One region of the Paenibacillus sp. GYB004 genome, then DNA from elsewhere that is predicted to be linked to it. Evidence: riboswitches for the same ligand, from Rfam matches in the RefSeq annotation. Region 1 holds a riboswitch; each other region holds the start of a gene.

Evidence for each region. A riboswitch is a leader RNA that binds a small molecule or an ion and turns the genes downstream of it on or off. The one in region 1 is predicted to bind cyclic di-GMP.
Region 2: another riboswitch for cyclic di-GMP. It lies ahead of PV433_RS19010 (diguanylate cyclase domain-containing protein); the one in region 1 lies ahead of PV433_RS30405 (hypothetical protein).
Region 3: another riboswitch for cyclic di-GMP. It lies ahead of ggt (gamma-glutamyltransferase); the one in region 1 lies ahead of PV433_RS30405 (hypothetical protein).
Region 4: another riboswitch for cyclic di-GMP. It lies ahead of PV433_RS24720 (S-layer homology domain-containing protein); the one in region 1 lies ahead of PV433_RS30405 (hypothetical protein).

What each region holds. Positions count from the first base shown of each region.
Region 1 is NZ_JARBDB010000067.1:76,243-78,443, reverse strand. It holds gene PV433_RS30410 (methyl-accepting chemotaxis protein) at 1-955, opposite strand, end outside; cyclic di-GMP riboswitch class I at 1,168-1,253, shown strand; gene PV433_RS30405 (hypothetical protein) at 1,317-1,583, shown strand; gene PV433_RS30400 (hypothetical protein) at 1,702-1,929, shown strand; gene PV433_RS30395 (MOSC domain-containing protein) at 2,135-2,201, opposite strand, start outside.
Region 2 is NZ_JARBDB010000047.1:98,857-101,057, reverse strand. It holds gene PV433_RS19010 (diguanylate cyclase domain-containing protein) at 1-1,304, opposite strand, end outside; cyclic di-GMP riboswitch class I at 1,435-1,527, opposite strand; gene PV433_RS19005 (HAD family hydrolase) at 1,711-2,201, opposite strand, start outside.
Region 3 is NZ_JARBDB010000011.1:386,137-388,337, reverse strand. It holds gene ggt (gamma-glutamyltransferase) at 1-1,052, opposite strand, end outside; cyclic di-GMP riboswitch class I at 1,308-1,399, opposite strand; gene PV433_RS07605 (HAD family hydrolase) at 1,853-2,140, opposite strand.
Region 4 is NZ_JARBDB010000057.1:349,346-351,546, reverse strand. It holds gene PV433_RS24720 (S-layer homology domain-containing protein) at 1-796, opposite strand, end outside; cyclic di-GMP riboswitch class I at 1,167-1,259, opposite strand; gene PV433_RS24715 (cupin domain-containing protein) at 1,802-2,201, shown strand, end outside.

The DNA of each region.
Region 1 (2,201 bases):
TACCGGCCGCTACCTGCTCGATCGACATGGCGACGTGGCGGGCAGCTTCCGATGTCTGCTCCGATCCTTCGTGCAGCGTCTCGGCGTTCTCGGCGACGACGTCCGACGTCTCGCGGATGCGCCCGATCATCTCGCGGATATTGCCGATCATGACGCCGAAGTAGGCGGCCAGCTCGCCGATCTCGTCCTTGCGCCGGATCGAGACCGATTCGGTCAGATCCCCGCCGGCCACTTTCTGAGTAATCCGGGTCAGTTCGCGAACCGGCCTGATGATCCATACGATGACGGCGATCATCATTGCCACGGCGATCGTCCCGGTGAGGAGGCCGACCAGCAAGCTGGTTCTCAGCTTGGCGTCCAGCTGATGCTGTACGTTGGCATAATCGAAATCAATACCCAAAATGGCCGTAACGCCGCCATTCTCATCGCGTATCGCACTCAAAATACTGACCCATGTTCCATAATCGTCGGAAAATACGTCGGATACCCCGATCTCGCCGCTCTCCGCCGCCCGGATCGCTTTCGTAAATGCCGGAGGCAGCTCGTACGGAGTGGAAGGCTGGAAGCCGGAATCGGCAAGCGATTTGTTCGCGAGCATGATCGTCATCGCGGTTTTGCCCCCGGATTCGATCGTTCCGGGATAGAGCAGATACGTATTGGCCACGCCGCCCGATCCGGTGTACAGGTCCATATAAGGTTGAATAAGGGCAATGCCCGGCTGTGCCGGATCGGCTTTTTTGTTGGTCTTGATAAAGTCTTTGAGCGAAGCGAACTTTCCGGCATGCTGCTCGACAGACTTGTGCACCATCTGCTGGTACTGTTTGAGCTCGTTATAATACTGATCCTTTTGCTGCAAATAAGAAATTGCGGCTTGTCCGGCCGTCATCAACAGTGCGCACAGCGCGGCGAAAAAGCTCAGCTTGGCAATGATGCTCCGGCTCCAATGAGTAGACATGCTCGTTCCCCCTGTATATGAATTTCCCTTCCGCCATCTCAGCATCCGGGTATACTTTTTATTCGACAAGAACCAACACAAAGTGAATAGTGCCAAAGCAGCAAAACGAGTGCTCGAATTTCATCTTGACTTTGGAAGATTTCGTCTAGATAAATGTCCCGTAATATTGTATAGTAAAAGGTAATACGGGTATGAAAGTGCGTTTCTGAGCAGGACGACAAAGGCAAACCGGACGAAAGTCCGGGACGCAAAGCCGACGGGCCTAAGGAGGATTCTCTAAGGCGGCCGGGTTGCCGAAAATGGTTGGAGGCGAAGCTGCTCCATCAACATTCGGTAGACTACACTTCTTAGGAGGAACTGTATGTTGAAGGAAAGATATTACTCGACGGTGGAGTATTTTGACAAATTTGGCAAAGTGAGCAAGCAGATCGACATCTATTGCGAGCTCGGCAAAAAACCGACTGTCGGCGATTTCGTCGAAGCGTTCAAAAATTCCGGTCATGAAGTGGAGCTTACCGATTTCTTGAATCTCACCTTCAAGCCAAGACAGCCGCTGGCTACTTCCGTTACGTCGATTAAAGTAGTCCGGACGATCAAAGATCATACGTTCAAGCCTTGTGCTTGCTAATAGAGGAAATATGGAAAGACCGGCAAAGTCCAGCCTTCGGATGAAGGTTGAGCCTTGCCGGTCTTTTTTGGGTAGATCAAAGTTTCCGCCGTACTAAAACGGGGATGGGGCCATCTGCTTGTCGAGTCAGCAAGTGCCGCAAGTGCTGCAAGTGCCGCAAGTGCTGCAAGTGCCGCAAGTGCCGCAAGTGCTGCAAATGCCGCAAGTGCTGCAAGTGCTGCAAGTGCTGCAAGTGCTGCAAGTGCTGCAAGTGCTCCAAGGCGGCAGTACTGCAAAGTCGCCTATCGTGGGCGGCCGTTTAGCTTTAGCCTGTTGTCCAGCTCCAAGCGGGGACAGAACCGAATAAGAGCGGTTTGTATGCTTTATTTTGTCCGAAAACCGGCCTGGACACGACTAAAGGCTCCTATTTGGTTGGTTAGAGTTGGTTAGTTAGCTCATTAGTTAATTAGTTAGCCAGTTTGCCATTTAGCCATTTAGCTAACTCGCACATATGTCGTTTCAGCGAAGCTAAACGCGCTCTGCTCGCAAAAAAGATGATGCAGAGCCGAGGGTTACGGCTTCCCGTTTAACCGCTCGCCTTCGGACGGTTCGGTTCCTGCGATTCGTTTCTCGAAAGAG
Region 2 (2,201 bases), on a different contig from region 1:
TTGGCCACTCCGTATATGCCGACGATTTGAAGATCGGCGATAATCGGTATGTTCGTCACGTCCACTTCGACCGTATAGCCTTCTCTATGTATGAGCCTCAGCTCCAGATGCACGGAGTTGCCTTCCATCGCTTCCTGAAAAGATGTCAACGCTTTCAATCGGTCCTGAGGATGTATGAGCCCGACGAACTGGCGTCTGGTCAACTCCTGGGCGGAATATCCGAGCAGCCCGGAGACGGCGGGATTAATCGCCAGCAGCTTGCCTTTACGGTCGAACGTACAGATCGGCGCCGGATTATGCTCGATCAGGTCGGCCGTTTTGCCGAGATAAGCCGGCAGCTTATGCTGCAGCTTATATTCATACATATTCAGATCGGCACCGTGCAGCAGTTCCTCGATATGTACCGTCTCTTCGGTTGACGATACCGCTACGCCGACCGAAAAGGACAACGATACCGGAGGCAGCCCGTCGTCGGGGATAAACGACTTGCCGTTCAGCTCGTCCAGCAGCTTTTGCCGCATATTCTCAAACCGGGGAGCATCCTCGACGATGACGACAAACTCGTCCCCGCCCAGCCTCCCGGCGATACCGTTTACATCACGAATCATCTCCCGCAGGTAGTCGGCGACAAGCATAATGACGCGGTTCCCGATCATGTGGCCGTAGGTGTCGTTGATTTGCTTGAAAAAATTCAGATCGATCAGCAGCACCCGGACCGTCCTGCCGTCGTCCAGCAGTCTTTGACCAAATTGCAGCGTCTGTTGCAGCGAAGCAAGGCCGGTCAGCGAATCGATTCCGCTCAGGTGGCGGTACTCGTTTCGTTCCTGCTCCAGATGTTTAATATAAGAGGCGAGGAGAATGTTGGCCAGAGCAATAAACGAGAAAAAAACCAGGTGGGCGATCCGCGCGAATGGTTCCGAGTCGTCGGTGACGGTATACAGATGGAGGCCAACCGCAAGCGCGGCCACTAGCATATACAGGGGATTGGGCATTAGGAGAGCGTACATAAGCAACAGCGGGTAAGCGATGAACAATTCGGCATACCATACGTCAAGCTGCAAGGCTGCAGCGTATACGAACAAAGCAAGCCCCGTCAGCACATAAAAAACGGGCGGCTTCCCCCGAAAAATGACGGAGGCTAGCAGAAAGCCGGCAAATGTACACGAGGCCGCTACGCTTGCGGCATCCGGCTCACTAAACAGAATCGCGCAGACGCTGACGACCAGTGCGAGCGCGACGAACAACCACTTCTCGCTTCGGTACACGGATTGGAGGCACGCCCGTATTAAATCCATACGCTGCATAGGGTTCTTCCCTTTCAACTGCATATTCGAATCCTGCAAACGAACTGCTGCGGAGAAGCCCGCCATATATAAAGCCGCCCCTAAACAGGGACGGCCGATCACAGCAATACTTATCGCTGAAGCGAACGTTGTCGGCAGCCCAGCTGTCATGGCTCATCGAGCGTGGAGCGTTAGACCTGAAGCTTTGCGTCCCTGCCTTTCGGCAAGTTTGCCATCGAGATGATAACGAATGTGACGTTGGTTGTACTCGAAATTTAATATACCATACCTTACCTTTTTTTGAAACTAGAAAGTAAGCGGTACAAATGCCTGTCGATTCAGGGTAAAAAGTGTCGCAAATCTCTCGTTTCGGCCCGGCATGCGAGCCGCCGGTTCTACCGGAACAAAGGCCGAACCGCCGCATTCGCTAGACCGCCGGCAGCTCGGAGATTAGCTCGGCCAGATCAAGCCCCTCCATCGTCGTCAGACGTTTCCGGTGCTCGCCGAACAGCAGCGCCTCCGTGACCGGATTCGGCACGATTACGCAGTGCAGTCCCGCCCGGTGGGCAGCTAGTGCGCCGTTAGCCGAATCCTCGAACGCGATCGCTTCCCCGGGCTGGACTCCGAGACATCCGACGGCCTGTACATACAGCTCCGGGTCCGGCTTCACTTTCAACACGTCGTCCTTGGTTCGAATGCACGAGAAACGGTCCAGCAACCCGAACTTCGTTAAGTACCCGGTCACCCAGCTCCGGCTCGAGCTGGAAGCCAGCCCGACCGAAAGCCCGAGCCGTGCAGCCTGATCCAGCACCGATATGACGCCAGGCCGAAGCTGCTCCGTCTCCATCCGCTGCAGAAACAGCTCTCTGCGCATCCGGCTGAACGCGTCGCGGTCAACCGGCTTCCCAGTCTGGTCTT
Region 3 (2,201 bases), on a different contig from region 1:
TCGCCCTTCGGATCGAGCGGCTTCAAGTTATTCGATACTTGCGTCATGTCGATCCGGGAAGCAAGCTCGATTCCGCGCTCTTTCGACAAAATCTCATCCACCGGTATATCGGCGAATTCCGGGTCCGTCAACCATTTGTCCCGATCGGCAAAAGCGTGCTTCGTCGCTTCGACGATCAAGTGATAGTAGTCGGCGCTGCCTTCCTCCACGTCGTTTTTCAGATCAAAGTTGTTCAAAATGTTCAGGATCGACAAGGATGCCATGCCCTGCGTGTTCGGCGGGAAATTGTAAGCCGTATAGCCGCGGTAGTTCGCCGAGATCGGGTCTACCCAGTTTGCTTTGTGGTCGGCATAATCTTTTTTCGTCATCACGCCGCCGTGCTTCTGAATGTCCGCGACAATTTTCTCGGCCACTTCGCCTTTATAGAACCCGTCGGCTCCTTTTTTGGCAATCAGCTCAAGCGTATGGGCCAAATCTTTCTGAACGAACAAATCTCCGGCTTTGTACACGTCGCCGTTCGGCTTCAAAAAGGTGTTGCGGAACGTCTCGAACCGCTGCAGATTTTTGATCTCCGGCTGAGTCGTATCGGTATCGATAATCGTCCAGAGCTCCTGGTTCGGAGTAACCGGAAAGCCTTTGCCGGCGTACTGGATGGCCGGCTCCAGCAGTTTATGCCACGGTAAACTGTTTTTCATCGATGTTTTGGCGTAATTGTAGGCTTCTTCCCAGCCCGATACGGCTCCGGGCACGGTGTTGGCCGACAAGTAGCCGCGGCTTGGGATTTGGCTGTAGCCGAGGTTTTTGTAGAAATCGATCGTGACATTTTCCCCGGAGCGGCCGCTCGCGTTTAATGCTTTCAGCTCTTTGGTTTCCGCGTTGTAAACCATCCAGAACGCATCTCCGCCGATGCTGACGTAGTGCGGATACACGACCGACAATACAGCTGCCGCCGCAATCGCCGCATCAACCGCATTACCGCCGTCCTGGAGCACTTTGAGCGCCGCTGCGGAAGCCAGATAATGCTGGGTGGTGACCATGCCGTTCGTCCCCATCGTCGTCGGTCGGCCTGTCGATTGCGCCGCCGCAGCGATGCTGCTGAAACATAATGTGAATATAAGCGTAATAATGGCTATTTTTTTTCGAAAACCGTTCGTCATATACTCTACCCTCCGTTGGTATATAGCTTGGTTGAACATGGCCGTAAATGTCGAGCCTTATGCCGGGTTTATTGCATCTCCCCCTTTCTGCGCACACAAAAAAGGCGACAAAGTAATTGTCACCTCCATAGACTCTATTGGCCGTTGGTGACAGGCAACTGGCTGGCATGCCTTCCATGCGGGAAGGGGTAGCCCCTGTAGCTTTGCGGCCTGTCCTTTCGGACAGTGTGCCTTTTTCTGTTATGAAACATCCATATACTGAGTCTTACGTACTATAATAACTTATATAATAATTATTTCAAGTGTTTTTAATCATTCCCATGGCAGAAAACGCCATTCATCGTCATTTTTCGATGAAGTTTTTATGGTTTCTCATGGTGAATTTTGTCGTTTTTCCACTATATAGGATGCTTCGTTGTTACATTTGAATCAATTCAGTTAATCCCTGGAATTCGTTTGGCACTATATTCCTTATTTGTAGCATGATCGTCTCCCGCTTTCAAGTTAAAAATTGTAAAACGACATGGAAGATTTGTAAACGTTCCCCGCGCGAACCCGGACAGACCCGTTTGCAAAAATCCAGAACTCCCAAATTCCCGTATCTCCGTTAATACAGTAATGCGACTTTCGGCACAAAAAAATCTGTCCCCTTTCATAAGGAGTCAGATTGAAGTCCAGCCGGGTTGATTCGAAAGTCATGCATATCGTTCGCCCAACTCGCGAAGCTTGCAGATGATGTTGCGTTCCGTATGCTGGTCTGCCGGAATTCGTTCCTTGGCGATTCGCAGCAAAGGCTCGTAATCCCCGATCGCCACCGAATGATGCGCCTTCTCGAACAGTGGCAGATCGTTCATGTCGTTACCGAAGCAGACGAACGGGCCGATGGGATAACCCGATAGCTCCAGAGCCGACATTTTGTTTACGCCCTTGTAGGTCAGATCGAGTATTCCTTCTGTCGAATGATGGTGGATCGTTACGTCCATCCGCTCCAATCTCCGGGGTAACTCGCCGAAATCGGAGCCGGGCAGCACTACGATTTTCATA
Region 4 (2,201 bases), on a different contig from region 1:
TGGTCGCTGTGCCGAGGCCAACCGTTGTAACACGCCCGCTTGCGTCTACGGTCGCGATGGCGGTATCGGACGATGTCCACTGCACGTTCTTGTTGAAAGCATCATCGGGCTGCACATTGGCACTCAGTTGTCCGGCACTTCCTCCCAGCACAAGCGGCAGGGTAGCCGGCGTCACAACCACGCCCGTTGTGGGTACATACGTGTAGGAGATGGTCAATTTCGGTCGGCTGGTCTGCGTGGTTGAATCATCCGAATGAAAGCCTCTATGCCACGCCATCACTCCAGAGTCCAATTCCGTAACCTGCAACATGAACCCATAATTATCCGCAGTGCCGTCAACCCATTGCTGCACAAGAGCGGTTAGATCCAGACTGCTTATGGAATTGGCTAGTCTGCCGTCCATCGATTGTATGGTGACAGGAGTCGGATCATAGACCGCAGCGCCGACCGAGTTATTCCATGTAATCGTTGCTTCATCCCAAGGAACTGTGATTTTATGGACAGCTACATTTGCGCTCGTAGATGAAACGCCGTTAGAAAAAGTGGTCAATTCCAGCGTCGCGCTGTCGATCGTTGCATGTCGCGGTATGGATGAAAGATTGAATTGCATAAAAGGAGCCCGAAGGTCCAACAGGGTTTTTCTAATGGAAAATATGGTATCTGTACCGTAATTATCGTCAGGATTAGCAAAGGTGATAAAGGTACTCTGATTGCCCGCATACCCGTCAAGACCCTCCTGAAACACTTTTGTCTCCGAAGCTGCCAAAGCCGGAGCCGGAAAAAACAACAATCCCATCAAAGTAGAAAGAACCAGGGCTGCGCTAAGCGCAACCGAAACAAATGGCCGCAACGACCGCAGTCGAGGACGAGTCCACATTTTACATACCTCCTGTTGTGAATAAGATGCATATTGAGATTGTGAAAAGAAAGAGTCGTATCTGCACGATCTTAAGTCATCCCCGACTGTTTCGAAACCTCTTTTCCATCTCAAGTTTCTTCAAATTTGTAGCCGATCCTTAAGCCCCAGGGGATGGCGGCCCTTTTAAGAAAAAACTCGAACGTTATTTTCACCTCCTTCCAGCATCCAACGGTTATCTCCGTTAACAAACACAAAAAACCCCCGTCTGGTCAGCACAAAGCAAACAGACGGAGGTCAGTCCTCCGTTGCGGGCAGCTGGCTGGCATCGCGGACGTGCAAGTCCGTTTTAGCCCCTGTAGCTTTGCGTCTCCGCTTTTCAGCGGGTTTGCCTTTATTCCAATGTTCTATTTAATTCTACAAATCTTTACAAGGAAAAATATATCAATAAGTATAGATGATTTGTATAGGTCTGTAGTTATATTATCGGAAGTTTTTTCTATCCATTTAGCCCTATGTGGTGGACTTATCCATAATATGAGCGGGTAGGCGTTCCGTTATTTTGCGGCGATTGCTTCGGGAGAAGCGAGACGCGTGCCGCCGGACTTTCGTTCGGAGGCGAAAGCGAGAAATATCTTACTCCTTGGGATTGTTGATACGAATTTTCTTGGCTTCGTCATTAATTCTGTATGGTCCGAAGGAAGAAGGTTCAATGAGAATAGAAAAAGAGGCCTCCCTTAAAAAGGGAAGGCCTCTTTTTGCTGGGAATAACAGGTGCTCTTCAACCAAAGCTGACTCGGCTGCATGAATAGCAAATTTTTTGTATTTGTTCTGTCATCATTTATTAGGCTATAGCCTGTTATTGTAAATTTTGCAGTCCATTAAATAGGTAAACGCATAGGATAAAAAGTAAACAATGAAATCATAAGAGGAGAATGAATAAGCATGTACTATAATTCTTGCCGTCGTTATCAAGGGTATAATCCTATGCGTAGCAACTGGATCAACCACTATTGGGGTTATAATCCTTATTATTACAATGGGTACAGGAACGACAGTAATCACACTGGAAATATAATGCTAAGAGATTACGGTCCGAAGCCTTTTGTAGTGAATATAGATCAGGCAGCAAAGCAAAATCATACTTACCGTACCGCTTTATGGACAGGGAAGCATCTTCAAGTGACTCTGATGAGTATTAATGTCGGTGATGATATCGGACTGGAGGTCCATCCGACGACTGACCAATTCATACGGATTGAAGAAGGCCAGGGGCTTGTTCAAATGGGTGATCGGAAAGACCGGTTGGATTTTCAGGAAATGGCCTATGACGGCTACGCCATTA